4 regions of the Blautia sp. DFI.9.10 genome follow, and region 4 is predicted to be linked to each of the others. Evidence: predicted binding sites of a transcription regulator. Region 4 holds the regulator's gene; each other region holds the start of a gene.
What was found. The regulator HrcA, encoded in region 4, represses chaperone genes, less so after heat shock. The targets are predictions, from matches to a motif close to TGTTAGCACTCNNNNNNNNNGAGTGCTAACA.
Positions count from the first base shown of each region.

Region 1: the regulator HrcA is predicted to act here: its motif matches at 2,749-2,779, upstream of groES (co-chaperone GroES).
Region 2: the regulator HrcA is predicted to act here: its motif matches at 1,289-1,319, upstream of groES (co-chaperone GroES).
Region 3: the regulator HrcA is predicted to act here: its motif matches at 1,232-1,262, upstream of NE671_RS11285 (Hsp20/alpha crystallin family protein).

Region 1 is NZ_JANGAA010000001.1:196,646-201,102, forward strand. It holds gene NE671_RS00870 (DNA translocase FtsK) at 1-2,211, shown strand, start outside; gene rlmH (23S rRNA (pseudouridine(1915)-N(3))-methyltransferase RlmH) at 2,208-2,687, shown strand; gene groES (co-chaperone GroES) at 2,803-3,090, shown strand; gene NE671_RS00885 (MATE family efflux transporter) at 3,090-3,584, shown strand; gene NE671_RS15885 (hypothetical protein) at 3,593-3,847, shown strand; gene NE671_RS00890 (ABC transporter substrate-binding protein) at 4,070-4,457, shown strand, end outside.
Region 2 is NZ_JANGAA010000029.1:22,690-27,146, reverse strand. It holds gene groL (chaperonin GroEL) at 1-920, opposite strand, end outside; gene groES (co-chaperone GroES) at 968-1,252, opposite strand; gene codY (GTP-sensing pleiotropic transcriptional regulator CodY) at 1,550-2,335, opposite strand; gene topA (type I DNA topoisomerase) at 2,482-4,457, opposite strand, start outside.
Region 3 is NZ_JANGAA010000018.1:8,547-13,003, forward strand. It holds gene NE671_RS11275 (YibE/F family protein) at 1-251, shown strand, start outside; gene NE671_RS11280 (YibE/F family protein) at 248-994, shown strand; gene NE671_RS11285 (Hsp20/alpha crystallin family protein) at 1,413-1,850, shown strand; gene NE671_RS11290 (nucleoside hydrolase) at 2,255-3,217, shown strand; gene NE671_RS11295 (3'-5' exonuclease) at 3,288-4,244, shown strand; gene NE671_RS11300 (D-alanyl-D-alanine carboxypeptidase family protein) at 4,221-4,457, opposite strand, start outside.
Region 4 is NZ_JANGAA010000024.1:42,636-47,092, forward strand. It holds gene dnaK (molecular chaperone DnaK) at 1-1,801, opposite strand, end outside; gene grpE (nucleotide exchange factor GrpE) at 1,855-2,490, opposite strand; gene hrcA (heat-inducible transcriptional repressor HrcA) at 2,509-3,552, opposite strand; gene NE671_RS13360 (ABC transporter substrate-binding protein) at 3,729-4,457, opposite strand, start outside.

The DNA.
Region 1 (4,457 bases), on a different contig from region 4:
ATGAATAAGATCCTGGACTTTTTTACAGATGCAGCAAGAGAGGGCAGAGAAGCTTATCTTGAGGGACAGCCGGACAGAGAAAAGCAGAAGGAGCTTCGCAGAAAGATCCGTGCGGAAAAAAGAGCGGAGAAGATCCGCCGGCTGGAAGAAGAGCTGGAGGAAGAAGAACTTGCCCTTACAGAGAAAGATCCGGAAAATATCTCAAAAAAACAAAAGAAAAAAACAAGAAGATCGCAGAAAGAAAGACAGGCTGCGGTGAAGGCGAACCGGGAAGGAGAATTTAATCTTCCTTCTTTCCTTGATGAACAAAAGGCTGTACTTCCGGCAGATACAGATCTGACAGAAGAGGATCCAGGGCTTGATGAGAAACCGGAGGAGCATGCTCAGCCGCTGGAATTCCAGATCCACCGTTCACAGTCCCAGCCGGCCCGGGAAGAGTCGGAGGAGCCGGATTTCGAAAGAGAAATGCAGGAAGCCGAAGAGGAGGATGCTTATGCCGGCTATGAGGATGTAGATATTCCCGAGATGCAGCAGATCCTGCCGGCAAAGACAGCTGCAGCAGCAAAAGCTTCCCGGGAAACAGGAAAGGCAGCCGTTCCTGCTGAGATAAAGGAGGATCCTCAGCCGGAAGCTGAACAGAAGGCATCCCATCAGCCCTCCAGAAACCCGAAGTCATCTCAGACAGAGATCGAGCATGGGATCAGAAATATCCAGCATGAGATCAGCCAGGGAGAAGCTCCGGAGAAGAAACCATATCAGTATCCGCCGCTGAAGCTTCTGAAGCGCGGAGATGGCAGATCTCAGGGAGATTCCGATGCACATCTGCGTAAAACAGCACAGAAGCTTCAGGAAACCCTGCATAATTTCGGCGTCAATGTAACCGTTACCAATGTGAGTTGCGGACCTACCGTTACCCGCTATGAGCTGCAGCCGGAAATGGGTGTGAAGGTCAGCAAGATCGTTGGTCTTTCCGATGATATTAAGCTGAATCTTGCTACACCGGATATCCGCATCGAAGCACCGATACCGGGAAAGGCAGCCGTGGGGATCGAGGTTCCGAACAAGGAGAACAGCCCGGTCATGCTGAGGGATCTTCTTCAGTCAGAGGAGTTTAAAAATGCAAAATCCAAGTTGTCCTTTGCAGCAGGTAAGGATATTGCCGGAAAACCGGTAGTGGCAGATATTGCCAAGATGCCGCATCTTCTTATCGCCGGAGCAACCGGCTCCGGAAAATCCGTCTGCATCAATACGCTGATCATCAGCATCCTTTATAAGGCTACACCGGATGAGGTGCGTCTGATCATGATCGATCCGAAGGTGGTGGAGCTCAGTGTATATAACGGGATCCCGCACCTGTTCATTCCGGTGGTCACAGATCCGAAGAAAGCGGCCGGTGCGCTGAACTGGGCTGTTTCCGAGATGACCAGCCGTTACAATGCCTTTGCGGAATATGGGGTACGTAATCTTGGAGAATATAACAAAAAGGTTGCCAATATGCGGGTCCCGGAGGGAGAAAAGGCACCTGAGAAGATGCCGCAGATCGTGATCATCGTGGACGAGCTTGCGGATCTTATGATGGTTGCGCCGGGAGAAGTTGAGGATGCGATCTGCCGTCTGGCCCAGCTGGCACGTGCAGCTGGTATCCATCTGATCATTGCTACCCAGAGGCCATCGGTCAATGTCATCACAGGTCTGATCAAGGCCAATATGCCGTCCAGGATCGCATTTTCCGTATCCTCCGGCGTGGATTCCAGGACGATCCTGGATATGAACGGTGCCGAGAAGCTTCTTGGCAAGGGCGATATGCTGTTTTATCCTCAGGGATATCAGAAGCCGGCCAGACTGCAGGGCGCTTTTGTTTCCGATGAGGAGGTCAGTGCAGTCGTAGAATATGTTTCTGACAAAAATCAGGGTGCTGTTTATGATACCTCCATCGAGAAGCAGGTCAATACAGCCGGTGTCCCGGGAGGAGCCGGCGGCGGTGACAGAGATGTCTATTTTACAGAAGCCGGTAAATTTATCATTGAGAAGGAAAAGGCCTCCATCGGTATGCTCCAGCGTATGTTCAAGATCGGATTTAACCGTGCGGCAAGGATCATGGATCAGCTTTGTGACGCAGGAGTGGTAGGTCCGGAGGAAGGAACTAAGCCAAGGAAGGTTTTGATGTCAGCAGAAGAATTTGAGAATTATCTGGAGGAGAACGGCGGATGAAAATAAGTATCCTGACAGTAGGGAAGATCAAGGAAAAATATCTGCGGGATGCCATTGCGGAGTATTCCAAGCGCCTCGGGCGTTACTGCAAGCTGGAGATCATAGAAGTGTCCGACGAAAAAACGCCGGATAATGCCAGCGAAACAGTAGAAGATGCCATTCGGAACAAGGAAGGGGAGCGTCTTCTTAAATATATCCGGGATGATGCGTTTGTGATTACTCTGGAGATCGGAGGCGAACAGCTGACCTCTGAGAACTTCGCACGGAAGATCAACGAGCTGGGAATACGTGGGACCAGCCATATCCAGTTTGTGATCGGTGGCTCTATCGGTCTTGGAAAAGAAGTACTGAATAGATCAGACTATGCTTTAAGCTTTTCGAAGATGACATTTCCTCATCAGCTGATGCGTGTGATCCTTCTGGAACAGATCTACCGCAGCTATCGTATCATCAGTGGAGAGCCCTATCATAAATAATATCATACTACATATCTGCAAATATCTTGACAATTTTCGGATATGTAGTATGATAAAAAAAGAGTAGCACTCGAAGCTCAAGAGTGCTAATAATCACAGAAAGAAGGAAATGAATATGGCATTAAAACCAGTTGCAGACAGAGTTATCGTAAAATATTTTGAGACAGAAGACAAAACCGCATCCGGCATCGTACTTCCGGACAGCTCCAAGGAGAAAACCCAACAGGCAGAGGTTATCGCAGTAGGTGGCGGTAAGGTCGTAGACGGTAAAGAAGTACCGGTACAGGTAAAGCCGGGCGACCGTGTGATCTACGGAAAATACACAGGAACCGAGATCAAATATGAGGGTGAGAAATATCTGGTGATCAACGCAGATGATATCATTGCCATCGTAAAAGACTGATGAAGAATTTTTATCGTAATTTTCTGAAATTATGCTCCATGCTGGTGCTGCAGAATGTAGTGACCTTAAGTGTCAATCTTGCGGACAACATTATGCTTGGAGCCTTCAGCGAAACTGCATTATCCGGTGTGACTACCGTAAACCAGGTACAGTTCGTCTTTCAGCAGCTGCTTATGGCGCTGGGAGACGGACTTGTCATATTCGGAAGTCAGTACTGGGGAAAGAAAGAGACAGAGCCGGTAAGGAAGATCAGTGCCTGGGCCATGCGCACAGGCTTTTTTATTGCCCTTATGCTGTTTATCCTGGCCAGCCTTTTTCCAACACAGCTGCTGGGGCTTTTTACAACAGACCAGACGATTATCGAAGCCGGTCTTTCCTATCTGGCGATCATCCGGTTTACTTACTTTTTCTTTGCGGTGACGCAGATCCTGCTTGCTACACTGCGCTGTGTGGAAATTGCAGGGGTTGCCTTCGGGCTTTCGGTAATGACTTAAGTGTAGTAATGGTAGGAATGTCCTATCAGATGCCGACAAACGGTGGTATCATCCGGGGAAGCGGAAGCATCGCCTATTCCATGAAGGTTGACCTGATCAGTACCTGGGGGATCGTGATCCCTCTGTCCATGTTTATGGCATTTGTGGTCAATGCATCCCCGGCAATGGTGGTATGCTGCCTGAATGCAGATCAGATCTTTAAATGCGTGCCTGCATTTTTGAAGTGCAATTACGGACACTGGATCAAAAATATGACGAATTAAGGAAATATATATAGATCAGAGGCAAGATACAGAAAATTTATCTTGACGCCTGTGTGATCTGTATGTAGAATAAATACAAGCTTTAACGAAATGCAGTAAAAAAATCTCTGAAGAGCCAGGGACAGCTTGACAAAGGTAATATGGTATAGTATTATCTTGCCTATATCATATTAAACTGGTGGGAAAAGAGGTATACTCACTGAAACACAGGAGGAACAGGAAATGAGAAAAAAAGTACTGGCAGCGCTTCTGGCAGCTGCAGTGGCAGGAACAACTGTTATGTCAGGAATGACTGTTTTTGCAGCAGAAACAGAAGGAACCAAGGCGGAAGGCGGAAATATTACCATTGCAGAAACAGCAGATCCGCAGAACATCAATCCGCTTTATGTTGTGGATCAGACAAGCTTCGATATGATGCAGGCTCTGTACAGCCCGTTTTTTGAGATCGTGAACGGAGAGATGTATTACGGAAACGGACTTTGCGAAAGTGTAACAGCCAATGATGATGCCAGCGAATTCACACTGAAGCTCAAAGACGGACTGAAATGGCATGACGGTCAGCCGATTACAGCCGATGATGTGGTATTCACCATGCAGGTGCTGGTAGATG
Region 2 (4,457 bases), on a different contig from region 4:
AGGTCAAGACCAAGCTCATCGGAGATCACCTGTCCGCCTGTCAGGATCGCGATATCCTGAAGCATCTCTTTTCTTCTGTCACCATAGCCAGGAGCTTTTACAGCTACTACCTGGAAGGTTCCTCTCAGTTTGTTGACGATCAGAGTTGTAAGGGCCTCACCCTCAACATCCTCAGCGATGATGAGAAGTTTCGCACCGGCCTGAACAACCTGCTCAAGAAGTGGAAGGATCTCCTGGATATTGCTGATCTTCTTGTCTGTGATCAGGATGTACGGATCATCAAGAGTTGCCTCCATTTTCTCCATATCTGTGGACATGTATGCGGAAATATATCCACGGTCAAACTGCATACCTTCTACAAGGTCAAGCTCTGTATGCATGGTCTTGGACTCCTCAACAGTGATAACACCGTCTTTGGAAACTTTCTCCATAGCATCAGCAACAAGCTGTCCAACCTGCTCATCACTTGCAGAGATTGCTGCTACGTTAGCGATCTGCTCTTTGCCGTTGATTGCCTGGCTCATGTTCTTGATCGCTTCTACTGCAACATCTGTTGCTTTTTTCATACCTTTTCTGAGGATGATCGGGTTGGCACCTGCTGCCAGGTTCTTCATTCCCTCATGAACCATTGCCTGAGCAAGTACAGTCGCTGTTGTAGTACCATCACCTGCTACATCGTTTGTCTTGGATGCAACTTCCTTGATGATCTGAGCACCCATGTTCTCGAATCCGTCCTCAAGCTCGATCTCTTTTGCGATGGAAACACCATCGTTTGTGATAAGCGGAGCACCGAAAGATTTGTCAAGTACTACGTTTCTTCCTTTCGGTCCAAGTGTTACTCTTACTGTATCTGCAAGTTTATTTACACCAGCTTCAAGTGCTGCTCTTGCTTCTGCGCCATATTTAATTTCTTTTGCCATGATAAAATGACCTCCTATTTATATTGATATACGATAAGATGTTTATATTATTTAATAACTGCCAGGATATCTTCCTGTTTTACAATGATGTAATCCGTACCATCCATCTTAACTTCTGTTCCTGCATATTTGGAGTAAATAACAGTGTTTCCGACTTCTACTTCCATCTTTACTTCTTTGCCATTTACAACTCCGCCAGGACCAACTGCGATAACCTCTGCCTGCTGTGGTTTCTCCTGTGCCTGTCCCGGAAGTACGATTCCGGATGCTGTTGTCTCTTCTGCTTCAACCTGTTTTAATACTACTCTGTCGCCTAAAGGTACTAACTTCATGATCTATGTTCCTCCTTTATAAGTTTCATCTTCGTCTGCTAGCACTCACTTTATACGAGTGCTAATCACTATGGCTATATTAGTGAATTTCGCATATTTTCGCAACCCTTTTAAGATATGGTTTTTCTATATTATTCTGGTTTTATCTCTTTTATGCTCTTGTTTTCTCTTGTTTTCTTAATTTCATTATTTATTTTAATTTTATGAAACAGACAAAAAAGAGACTCCCACGCTAGCGGGAAGTCTCTTTTGTCACGTTCTTTATCTTATATCAAGCATCTGACAGTGCTGATCACATTATGCCTTCTTGCTTCTCTGTGCTTTTATCTCCTCAAGCTCATCAAAGATCACTTCATTAAGAACTTTAATGTAAGTTCCCTTCATACCGGATGAACGGGATTCGATCACACCTGCACTCTCGAATTTACGCAGTGCATTTACGATCACGGATCTGGTGATACCTACACGGTCAGCGATCTTGCTGGCAACCAGGATACCCTCATCCCCATCCAGCTCATCAAAAATATGGATGATCGCCTCAAGTTCTGAGAAGGACAGTGTACTGAATGCCGATTTAACGATCTGCTGTTTTCTGTCTTCTTCTGCGTTCTCGTCATGAACCGCACGCATCATTTCCAGGCCAACAACTGTTGTACCATACTCGCTGACGATAATATCCTCAATATCATAGGGATGATCATTGCGGTACATGAATAACGTTCCCAGTCTCTCACCTGCAATATCGATCGGATTCACGATTCCCTGATAATTTCCGGGTACATGCTCAAAGCCAAGTGTCTGGAGATTGACATTCTCCTTTGTGGAAAGAACACCAAGAAATCTCTCATTCAATAACGGGTCGATATGTCCGCCGATCTTGTCATCGATCAGCTCTGTGATCTCATCCACACCCGGGCAGATACTGACTCCCAGAACCTTACCTTTCTTACTGAGTACCAGGATATTGGAACTTAAGGTTTCCATGAGCACCTGGCAAATGTCGTTAAACACTACCTTGCTTGAGCTGCTGTTATGCAGAAGCTTATTGATTTTTCTAGTTTTATCTAGCAACTGAACGCTCATTTTTCCTCCTTTCACTTTCGTACCTTGAAAGAAATCGTTTTTCTAGTCTAATATTACACGTTATTCTGGAAATTTACAAGACATTTTTATATTTTTTTTATTTTTAACGGGATTTTCTGAAAATTAATAGAAAAGCATTTATTCAATCAATCTTCATCTTTTGGTTTTTGTTCCACATATCCGCAGGTTTCCTGGCTGCAAACCAGCTTATTTCCCTTTTCGAGCATATAATTACCACATTTCGGACATTTCTTTGCAGAAGGTTTCTGCCAGGACATAAAATCACATTCCGGATTATTCTCACATCCGTAATATTTTCTGCCTTTTTTCGTTTTTTTCATGACAATTTCGCCGCCGCACTTCGGACATGCAACACCGATCTTCTCATAATATGGTTTTGTATTACGGCAGTCCGGAAATCCGGGGCATGCAAGAAATCTTCCATGAGGACCGTACTTGATCACCATGTTGCGGCCACAGTTGTCACAGATCACATCCGTAACCTCATCCTGTATATCAACTTTCTCAAGCTCTTTCTCAGCCTCATCCACATCATGCTTCAGATCCGGATAGAAGTTACGTACAACCGTTTTCCACTGTACGGTACCTGCTTCCACGCAGTCCAAAAGCCCCTCCATAGTTGCTGTAAAGTTTACATCCACAATACTTGGAAAAGCCTGTTTCATAATATTATTAACAACCTCTCCAAGCTCTGTGACGTAAAGATTTTTCTGTTCCTTGGATACATAGCGTCTGCTGATGATCGTTGTGATGGTCGGCGCATACGTACTCGGACGTCCAATTCCAAGCTCTTCCATAGTCTTTACAAGTGAAGCCTCTGTGTAATGTGCCGGCGGCTGTGTAAAATGCTGCTCCGGCTTCAGTTCTTTCAGCTTCAGCTCCATACCCTTTTCAAGACTTTGACTTAAAACATTGCCCTTTTTGTCATCGCCCTCTTCTGTGTACACAGACATAAAGCCATCAAAGGCAACCTTGGATGCTGCAACCGTGAACACATACTCACCTGCTCCGATCTTGACAGACGTGGTCTCATAACGTGCCGGTGCCATTCTGCTCGCCGCAAAACGTCTCCAGATCAGCTGATATAAACGGAACTGATCCCTGGTCAGGGATTCCTTCACCAGAACTGGTGTCCTCGCAATATCTGTAGGACGGATCGCCTCATGAGCATCCTGTATCTTCTGTCCGTTTTTGATTGCCTTCTCTGTCTGAGAAACATAATCCAAACCATACTGCTCAGAAATATAAGTTCTTGCTGCTGCATCTGCTTCCTCTGAAATTCGAGTAGAATCTGTACGCAGATAGGAGATCAGACCTACCGTACCACTGCCTTTTACATCCACACCTTCATATAACTGCTGTGCCAGGCGCATAGTCTTCTGCGTAGAAAAATTCAGTGTCTTGGCAGCTTCCTGCTGCAGAGTACTTGTGGTAAACGGAAGGGGAGCGTTTTTGATCCTCTCACCTTTTTTTACTTCTGTGATCTCATATTTACAGTCTTCCAGACTTTTCAGAATCTCATCCATTTCCTGACGGTTTCCGATCGGAAGTTTTTTATCTGTTCCATAGAACTTGGCTGTCAACGGTTTCTTCTCACCCTTTACCTGAAATTCACCCTCCAGGCTCCAATATTCTTCAGGAATGAATGCATTGATCTCATCTTCTCTGTCACAGATGATACGCAGTGCCACAGACTGTACACGGCCTGCACTTAAACCTCTTTTTACCTTGGCCCAGAGCAGCGGACTGATGGTATAACCTACCATACGATCCAACATACGCCTTGCCTGCTGTGCATCTACCAGATTCATGTCCAGTTCCCTGGCCTGCTTGATGGACGCCTTAACTGCTGTTTTTGTTACTTCATTAAATGTGATCCTGTGCATCTTTGCAGTATCTGTCTTCAAAGCCTGCATCAGATGCCAGGAAATTGCTTCTCCCTCACGGTCAGGGTCAGTTGCAAGATAGATCTTATCTGCTTTTTTTGCTTCTTTACGAAGTTTTGCAAGAAGCTCACCTTTTCCTCGTATTGTGATATACTTCGGTTCAAAATCATTGTCCACGTCAATACCAAACTGGCTCTTGGGAAAATCCCTCACAT
Region 3 (4,457 bases), on a different contig from region 4:
TCGGATATGATATTATGGGAACCATGATAAATGTACTGCTGTTTGTTTTGGCAAGCGGCATGATTCCCATGTTCATACTTAAGATGAATAATGATATAAGCTTTGTAACGATCGTGAGATACCACATTCCATATGATATCTGTCGTTTTCTGATAGAAAGTATTGGAATTGTACTGGCAATACCGGTATCTGTTTTTATTGCTTCAGTGATTATGAAAATACCATCACGGAAAAGGGGTGTCAGAGAATGATCATTTTTCTTGCATTGATTTTAATTTTTCTGGTGATCTTGATTGGCGGAGAGCGTGGAGCCATGTCAATTATGACACTGGCGGGGAATATTGTAATTTTATTTTTTTCAATTATGCTGATGTCTGCCGGTTTTCCTGTACTGCTCCTGATATTGGTGGCAGGTGCAGGTGTCTGTTATATTTCTCTGTTTTATCAGAACGGAAATAATCCAAAGACGCGGGCGGCTTTTCTGGCTACACTGCTGGTAATGTTACTTTTGTTTATTCCGATTTATATTATTACATGGAGATCAGGAAGTTACGGGTTAAATGAGCTGCAGATTTCGGAAGACGATTTTATGTATTATTACAGTACGGACCTTCATATTAACATGCTTCATGTAGGAATATTTGTAACTGTTTTCAGTACTCTTGGGGCTGTTATCGATACAGCATTATCTGTAACATCTTCTGTATATGAAGTCTGGACTCATAAAAACAGTCTGACAGCGAAAGAGCTTACAGCTTCTGGCTATCAGGTTGGGAAAGAAATTATCGGTACAACGGTAAATACGTTGCTGTTTGCTTATCTTGGAGGAACTATTTTATTATTTTCATACATTCAGACACAGCAATATAGCCTAGAGATCATTCTTAATTCCCAGTTCCTATTCCAGGATGTTGCAGCCATGCTATCTGGTGCGGTAGCCTGCCTTATTACCGTCCCGGTATCGATTAAATGTATTATTCGACAGATCTCATGAAGCATATCTCCACTGCACTGAATACGGAATCCATGGTCCCGATACAGATGTTCTTTTCTGTATTCAGCAGACGTGGGCTCTTTTTTATGAAAGCAGTTATTATATTTATGTATTTATGGGAGTGTTTTTTCAGGCAGTTCCATTTCTGATCCTGGGAGTCCTTCTATCTTCGGCGCTTAAGACATATGTATCGGAAAAATGGATCGTAAAATTACGGAAAATGTGAAGAAAGTGTGAAACTAGCACTCGCCTCTTGACAGTGCTAATAATGCGTGTTATAGTACATACAGAACAAAGGAAGAGAGAAAAAAGAAATCTTCCGGAGAAAGTTCTTACAGAATTTGCAGATGTTTTCAGAAACAGTAAATTAAAAACGCCTGCGCAGCACGCAGCGAATATAGATCAGGAGGAATGAGTTATGTTAATGCCAAGTATTTTCGGAGAAGATTTATTTGATGATTTTATGGGATATCCGACAGGCCGTCAGGCAGCTGCCAATGCTTATCCTCAGGTGAAGGATATGATGAAGACAGATATCCGTGATGTAGATGGCAATTATGAACTGGAGATCGATCTTCCGGGATTTAAGAAAGAGGATGTGAAGATCCAGCTGAAGAATGGTTATCTGAACATTCAGGCAACCAGAGAAGAGAAGAAAGACGAGAAGGATGATAAAGGTAAATATGTTCGCAGAGAACGTTATACAGGAACCTGCAACAGAAGCTTTTATGTAGGCTCGAGCATTAAGCATGAAGATATCCATGCGAAATATGAGAACGGAATCCTTCATGTAACCTTCCCGAAGGAAGAGACCAAGAAAGAAGCAGAAGAGAAGAAATTTGTTTCTATTGATTGATCAGCATTTATTGTGAAGCCCCGGTACTGGATTGCAAGCTCCGGGTGATGGGATATAGCATAATAACAATATCCGGAACAACCCAAACGGATATTGCAAATATTAAAGCTCCAAATTGCACATCGCATTTGTTTATATAAATGAATATAACCCCCTTTTTTCAACCCCTCTGCCAATGCCTGGCAGAGGGGTTCTTTACGTTTCAGCCTGAAGTACAGAGGTGAATTTTGATTATTGTTTACTGGTAATATTCCGCGAAGCGTGTTGCTGAGAACGGAGTGAACAGTAACGAATTCTGATTAACTTTACACTCTTTCCTCACTCTGTTATACTTGGAACAGGTAAACAGCGGAAATTCGGCAATACTATAAAATTGGGGAAAGAGTTTTTACAGAGGTGAATATATGGGAGATAAGATCAAGGTTATCATGGACTGTGATCCCGGAATCGATGACGGGATCGCACTGGCATATGCGGCAGCACATCAGGATGAACTGGAGCTGCTTGCAGTGACGACATCTGCAGGAAGTACCAGGATAGAAAGAGTGACCAAAAATGCACTGGAGCTGGTGGATTTTTACGGACTGAAGGTTCCGGTGGCAGGAGGCCAGGACCGTCCTCTTGTGAAAGCGGCAATTTATGCGGAAGAATTCCACGGAGAGACAGGGCTTGGCCATTGCGTACTGCCGGAAGCAAAATCAGAGGCTGCTTCTGATAATGCAGTGCTTTTTATCCGTGACATTCTGAATGCCATTCCTGAGGGCGAGCAGGTAGTAATGATCGAAACTGCACCAATGACTAATCTTGCACTTCTGTTAAAGGTTTTTCCTGAAATAAAGAATAAGATCAGAAAAATCGTATTTACAGGCGGTGCAGCAAAAGGCGGAAACATCACACCGGCAGCGGAATTCAACATCTACGCAGATCCGGAGGCGGCAAAGATCGTATTCGATTCCGGAATTCCACTGATCATGTGTGGACTGGATGCTACCCTGAAATGTAATCTCACCAGAAACCAGATCATGAAGCTGTGCCAGTCCGGTGATCCGGCAGCCAGAGCCTGTGGAGATATGGCTGGCTACGTACTTGAAAATTTTTCCAAATATCGCTGCGTGGCAAGTATCCATGCTGCTGTACCGTTTATGTATCTCATCCATCCGGAGTTCTTTAAAACAGAAAAAGTATTCCTGGATGTGGATTGTTCAGACGGTGCCGGACGGGGTGCCACATTATGCGATTTCCGCTGGTGGCTACACGAAGAAGACGAAATGAAAGATATGATTCTGACAGATGCAGATACAGAAAGCTTCCAGCAGGAGCTGTTTGAAGCGATTTATTCTGTGTCCGAATGTAAAAATATGAAATAGCCGGACAACGATCCGGAAACAGCTGCATTTATGAAGCAGCTGAGCAGTCAGATAAGAGGACAGAAAACCCATGAACTATATTGTATTTGACCTGGAATGGAACCAGAATCCGGATGGAAGAAGACATCCGGATAGTCGGCTCCCGTTTGAGATCATAGAGATCGGGGCAGTAAAATTAAATGAAAAAAGAGAGATCGTTGATACCTTTCAGTGCCTGATCAAGCCCAAAGTGTACCACTGGATCCACGACAGTATCCACGAAGTGATCCACGTGGATTATCATGAACTGGAAAAAGGCATCCCTTTTCCAAGGGCAATCCGCAGATTTCTGGAATGGTGCGGGGAGGAGTATCGCTTTTTTACCTGGGGAGACCAGGATGTGATGGAACTTCAGCGCAATATGAAATACTATAATCTTCTGAAGCTGATGCCAGGGCCGGTGCATTACTACGATGTGCAGAAACTTTTCAGCATAAAATTTGAGGATGGAATATCCAGGCGTTCCCTGGAATATGCTACAGACTACCTGCAGCTTCCCAAAAACCGGGATTTTCACCGGGCACTGACAGACGCCAGCTATACTGCCAGGATACTCCTGGAGATCGATGAAGCCTGCATGATCCGCCATCCGTCCCTGGATGTATATCAGAATCCAAAATCCAGAGACAGCGAGATCTATATTTCCTATACAGACCATGACAAGTTTGTGTCCAGGGAATTTGTATCAAAGGAGCGTCTGATGAAGGACCGTACCATGGTAAGTACCATGTGTCCCATTTGCAGATGCCCTGCCAAGAGGAAGATCCGCTGGTTCAGTACCAACAATTCCAAGGTATATTACAGCCTTGCCCTTTGCCATGAGCATGGACCTGTTGCCGGAAAGATCCGGATTCGAAAAACCGATGAGGGAAAATATTTCGGGGTGAAGACCCTGAGAGCAGAAGATACAGAAGCGGCGGATGAGATCCGTGAAAAGCACGAATCTCTCCGCCGCAGGAAAATGTTACGCAGCCAGGAGAAGATCTGATACGATGTTTCGTTCGTATTGCATTCCCCATCCGACCATTTGTTTCTTATAATAATATTTGCTTTTCAGACGCAGTGGGCCGACAGCATTCTGAAGAACGGCCTGGCGTTTGTTAAGCTGTGATTTTTTGATACCTTTTGGAAGAGTCACATAAACCTTTGTCTGATAATAAAACGGATAGGTGTTTCCGTTATTCTTAAGGATATATTTGTC
Region 4 (4,457 bases):
TATCCGGTCCAGGACCAGCCTGACCCTGAGCTCCCTGAGTCTGCTCATACATCTTGGAGAACAGTTTCTGAGCGCTCTCCATCATCTTCTCCTGTGCAGCTTTGATATCTGCAACCTGAGAATCAGTAAGCTCCTGAGCATTTGCTGTCTGTGCAAGAAGATCTTTCAGTGCATTGAGGTCAGCCTCAACACTTGCTTTATCGTTTGCGTCAAGCTTGTCGCCAGCTTCTTTCAGTGCGTTCTCAACCTGGAATACCATGGAGTCTGCATTGTTTCTTGTGTCGATCGCCTCTTTACGTTTCTTATCCTGAGCCTCGAACTCAGCTGCTTCTTTGACAGCTTTGTCGATATCGGAATCGGACATATTGGAACCAGCTGTGATTGTGATGTGCTGCTCTTTACCTGTTCCAAGGTCTTTAGCGGATACATTAACGATACCGTTGGCATCAATATCAAATGTTACCTCAATCTGCGGAACTCCACGACGTGCTGGCGGGATTCCATCCAGACGGAACTGGCCGAGGGATTTGTTGTCCTTTGCGAACTGACGCTCACCCTGTACAACGTTGATATCTACAGCTGTCTGGTTATCTGCTGCTGTGGAGAAGATCTGGCTCTTCTTTGTAGGAATTGTAGTATTTCTCTCGATCAGACGAGTTGCGATACCACCCATTGTCTCGATGGACAGTGACAGTGGGGTAACATCCAGAAGAAGGATATCACCGGCACCTGCATCACCTGCAAGTTTACCACCCTGTACGGAAGCACCAAGTGCAACACACTCATCCGGGTTCAGGTTCTTGCTTGGCTCTTTGCCAGTTAACTGTCTTACCTTATCCTGTACAGCCGGGATACGGGAAGAACCACCAACCAGAAGTACCTGGCCAAGCTCGGAAGCTGTGATACCTGCATCAGACAGTGCACGGCGAACCGGCTCTGCAGTCATCTCTACAAGATCATGTGTCAGCTCATCAAATTTAGCTCTTGTAAGGTTCATATCGAAATGCTTCGGTCCCTCAGCTGTAGCTGTGATGAACGGAAGGTTGATGTTTGTTGTTGTTGCAGAAGAAAGCTCTTTCTTAGCCTTCTCAGCTGCCTCTTTCAGTCTCTGAAGAGCCATCTTATCGTTGCTTAAGTCTACGCCCTCTGTTCTCTTGAACTCGGAAAGCATGTAATCTGTGACCTTCTTATCAAAGTCATCTCCACCAAGACGGTTGTTACCAGCTGTGGAAAGAACCTCGATAACACCATCACCGATCTCGATCACGGATACATCGAATGTACCGCCGCCAAGGTCGTATACCATGATCTTCTGCTCTTTCTCATTGTCAAGACCATATGCAAGAGCTGCTGCTGTAGGCTCGTTGATGATACGTTTTACATCAAGACCTGCGATCTTACCTGCATCTTTGGTAGCCTGACGCTGAGCATCGTTGAAGTAAGCCGGAACTGTGATAACTGCCTCTGTTACTTTCTCACCAAGATATGCCTCTGCATCCTTTTTCAGTTTCTGAAGGATCATTGCGGAGATCTCCTGTGGAGAATATTTCTTGTCATCGATGGTTACACGGTAATCGGTACCCATCTCTCTTTTGATAGAGGAGATCGTTCTGTCTGCATTTGTAACTGCCTGACGTTTTGCAGGCTCACCTACCAGACGCTCTCCTGTTTTTGTGAATGCTACAACGGATGGTGTTGTTCTTGCGCCTTCTGTATTTGCGATAACTGTCGGCTGTCCACCTTCCATTACGGCTACACAGCTGTTTGTTGTACCTAAGTCAATACCAATAATCTTTCCCATGATTTTTTCCTCCTGTTTTAGTCTGTATCTGTTAAAATAAAGTTTGTTGTCAGTTAGTTCGCAACCTTTACCATACTGTGGCGTACTACGAAATCCTTGTAGGTGTAACCCTTCTGGAATTCTTCCACCACGATGTTCTCTCCAACCTCTTCATCCTCCACATGCATCACTGCATTATGGAAATCCGGGTTGAATTCCTTTCCCACTGCTTCGATCGGCTTCACACCAAGCTCATCCAGTGTTGTGGTAAGCTGCTTGTAGATCATTTTCATTCCATCTGCAAAAGCATCGCCTTCCTGTGCCTGTGCAAGACCTCTTTCGAAGTTATCCACAACCGGCAGGATCTTTTCAACGATCTCTTTTGCTCCGATGATGTACATACTGGATTTTTCTTTTTCCGTTCTTTTACGGAAATTGTCAAATTCAGCCATGGTACGCTTCAGGCGATCGGTAAGTTCCTCCACCTTCTGCTCAGATTTATCTTTTTTCTTCTTTCCGAAGAAGGAAGTTTTTGATTTTTCTTCTTTTTTATCCTCTGAGGCAGCTTCTTCGCCTGGAGTATTGTTTTCTTCCTCCGGCAGATCTTCTCCCTCCGGTGTCAGGTTTTCTTCTTCCTGATCTCCGTCAGTTACGGGGATTTCCTTCTCCGCTTCCTGCTCTTCGGATGTTTTCTTTGTTTCCTCCGACACTTTTTTTCTACCGCCTTTCTAAGTTTTCTTCTTTTTCAAAACGTCATCCAGATGATTCTTCAGTTCCTTCAGACTGTCCACTACATTCTCATAATCCATTCGTTTGGGACCGATGATCCCGATGGTTCCGTACATTCCGTCTCCCAGTTCATATCTGGCAGTTACAATGCTGCAGTCCTTCATGGTCTGGATTGGCATCTCATCACCGATGTAAACCTGGATTCCTGTATTCTCTCCATCTGACATCTGTTCTTTTACAAGATCGGCAAGTTCATGCTTCTCCTCAAATGCGGAGATCAGCTCCGTTGCCTTCTCTTTATCGGCAAGCTCCGGATACTTGAAGATGTTAGTTGCACCTGAAGTATAGATCTCCATATCTTCCTCTTCCACATGAATGGTGGCTGCCACTGCATCCAGAACCGTTGCCACCACACCGCTGTGGCTGCCTGCCTGTTCCTTCAGTCTGGCGATCATCCCAAGGTTGATATCCTGGATCGGGATCCCATTGAGATTGGTGTTAAGAAGAAGATTCAGTTTCAGGATCGTCTGGTCGTCCATTTCCTCATCCAGATTGATGATCTGGTTCCGGACTGTGTTGTTGTCACTGACAACCACTGCCACAAGCTGAAGCTCGCTCATCCTCGACAGCTGGATGAACTTGATCTTGTTGCCGCTGTACTGCGGAACGGAAACCATGGTAGCATAGTTGGTATTGGAAGCAAGAACCTTCGCAACCTTCTTAAGCACCTTATCCATCTTATCTGTCTTCTCAATGATCAGATCTCGCAGCTCTGCGACCTCCGCTTCCTTCTCCTTCATTAGCTCATTGACGTAAAGTCTGTAGCCCTTATCTGAAGGAATCCTTCCTGCTGAGGTATGAGGCTGGACGATATAGCCCATATCTGTCAGGTCTGACATTTCATTTCGGATCGTTGCGGAACTGACATTGAGATCCGCATACTTGGAAATGGTCCTGGAACCAACCGGTTCTCCGGTTTCCATATAGGTCTTGATGATTGCTTTTAAGATTTTTTGCTTGCGCTCATTCAACACCTCTTCCATGAATCCATCTCCTTTCCTTTTTATTCTTTCCTGACGGATGTTGATTCTTTTTTTATATCTGTTAGCACTCATTTTAGTGGAGTGCTAACATCTACAGTCTTTAAGATATCACCATGTAAAATATTTGTCAATATGTTTTGAAAAAAAGTTCTTATTTTTTCGCAACAAAAAAAGCATCAGTACGATGCTTTTTTGTAATACTGGTCTATGCATTTCTGTGCCCCGGCAAAAAATTCCGCTTCTGTTTTCTGTCCCAGCACATATTTCTGAAATTCCGTACCCATAGCCGAAATAGCTTCTATGGAATCGGCACACAGTGGTCTTGCTTTCAGCTTATAATCTTTCAGATATTGCCGGATCATTTCAATGCCATCCAGATCAAAATTCTTATCCTCGATCACATCCAGTCTTGCCGGACACATTTTTGTCAGCTGTCCGTAATTTTTACTGGCCTCATATCCGGACACATACTGAAGGAACTTCAGAGCTGCTTCTTTATGATCAGAATTTTTATTCAGTACATACTGCCAGGTTGCGATATTGGTCACCTTCTCGTCAAATTCCGGAAATGGTGCCATATGGATCTTATCTTTTCCATACACGCCTGCATTCTGAAAGGTACTCAACGCACCGGTATACATGAACATACATCCATACTGGCCGTTTATAAATTTTTCACTCAGCTGATCATGCTGGTCGATCAGATTCTCCTCTGATATCATCCCTGTATCCAGCATTCGCTTCATATATCCTGCCGCTTCTCTGGTTTTCGAATCCGTCCAGTCTGTATAATCTCCTCCGAAAAAATTGACATACTCGCTGATACTGTTATATATGTAGGAAATCTCCCATGCATCCCCGTATGCATATTTTCCCGTATTCTGAAGCTTTTTCTGAAGAATCTC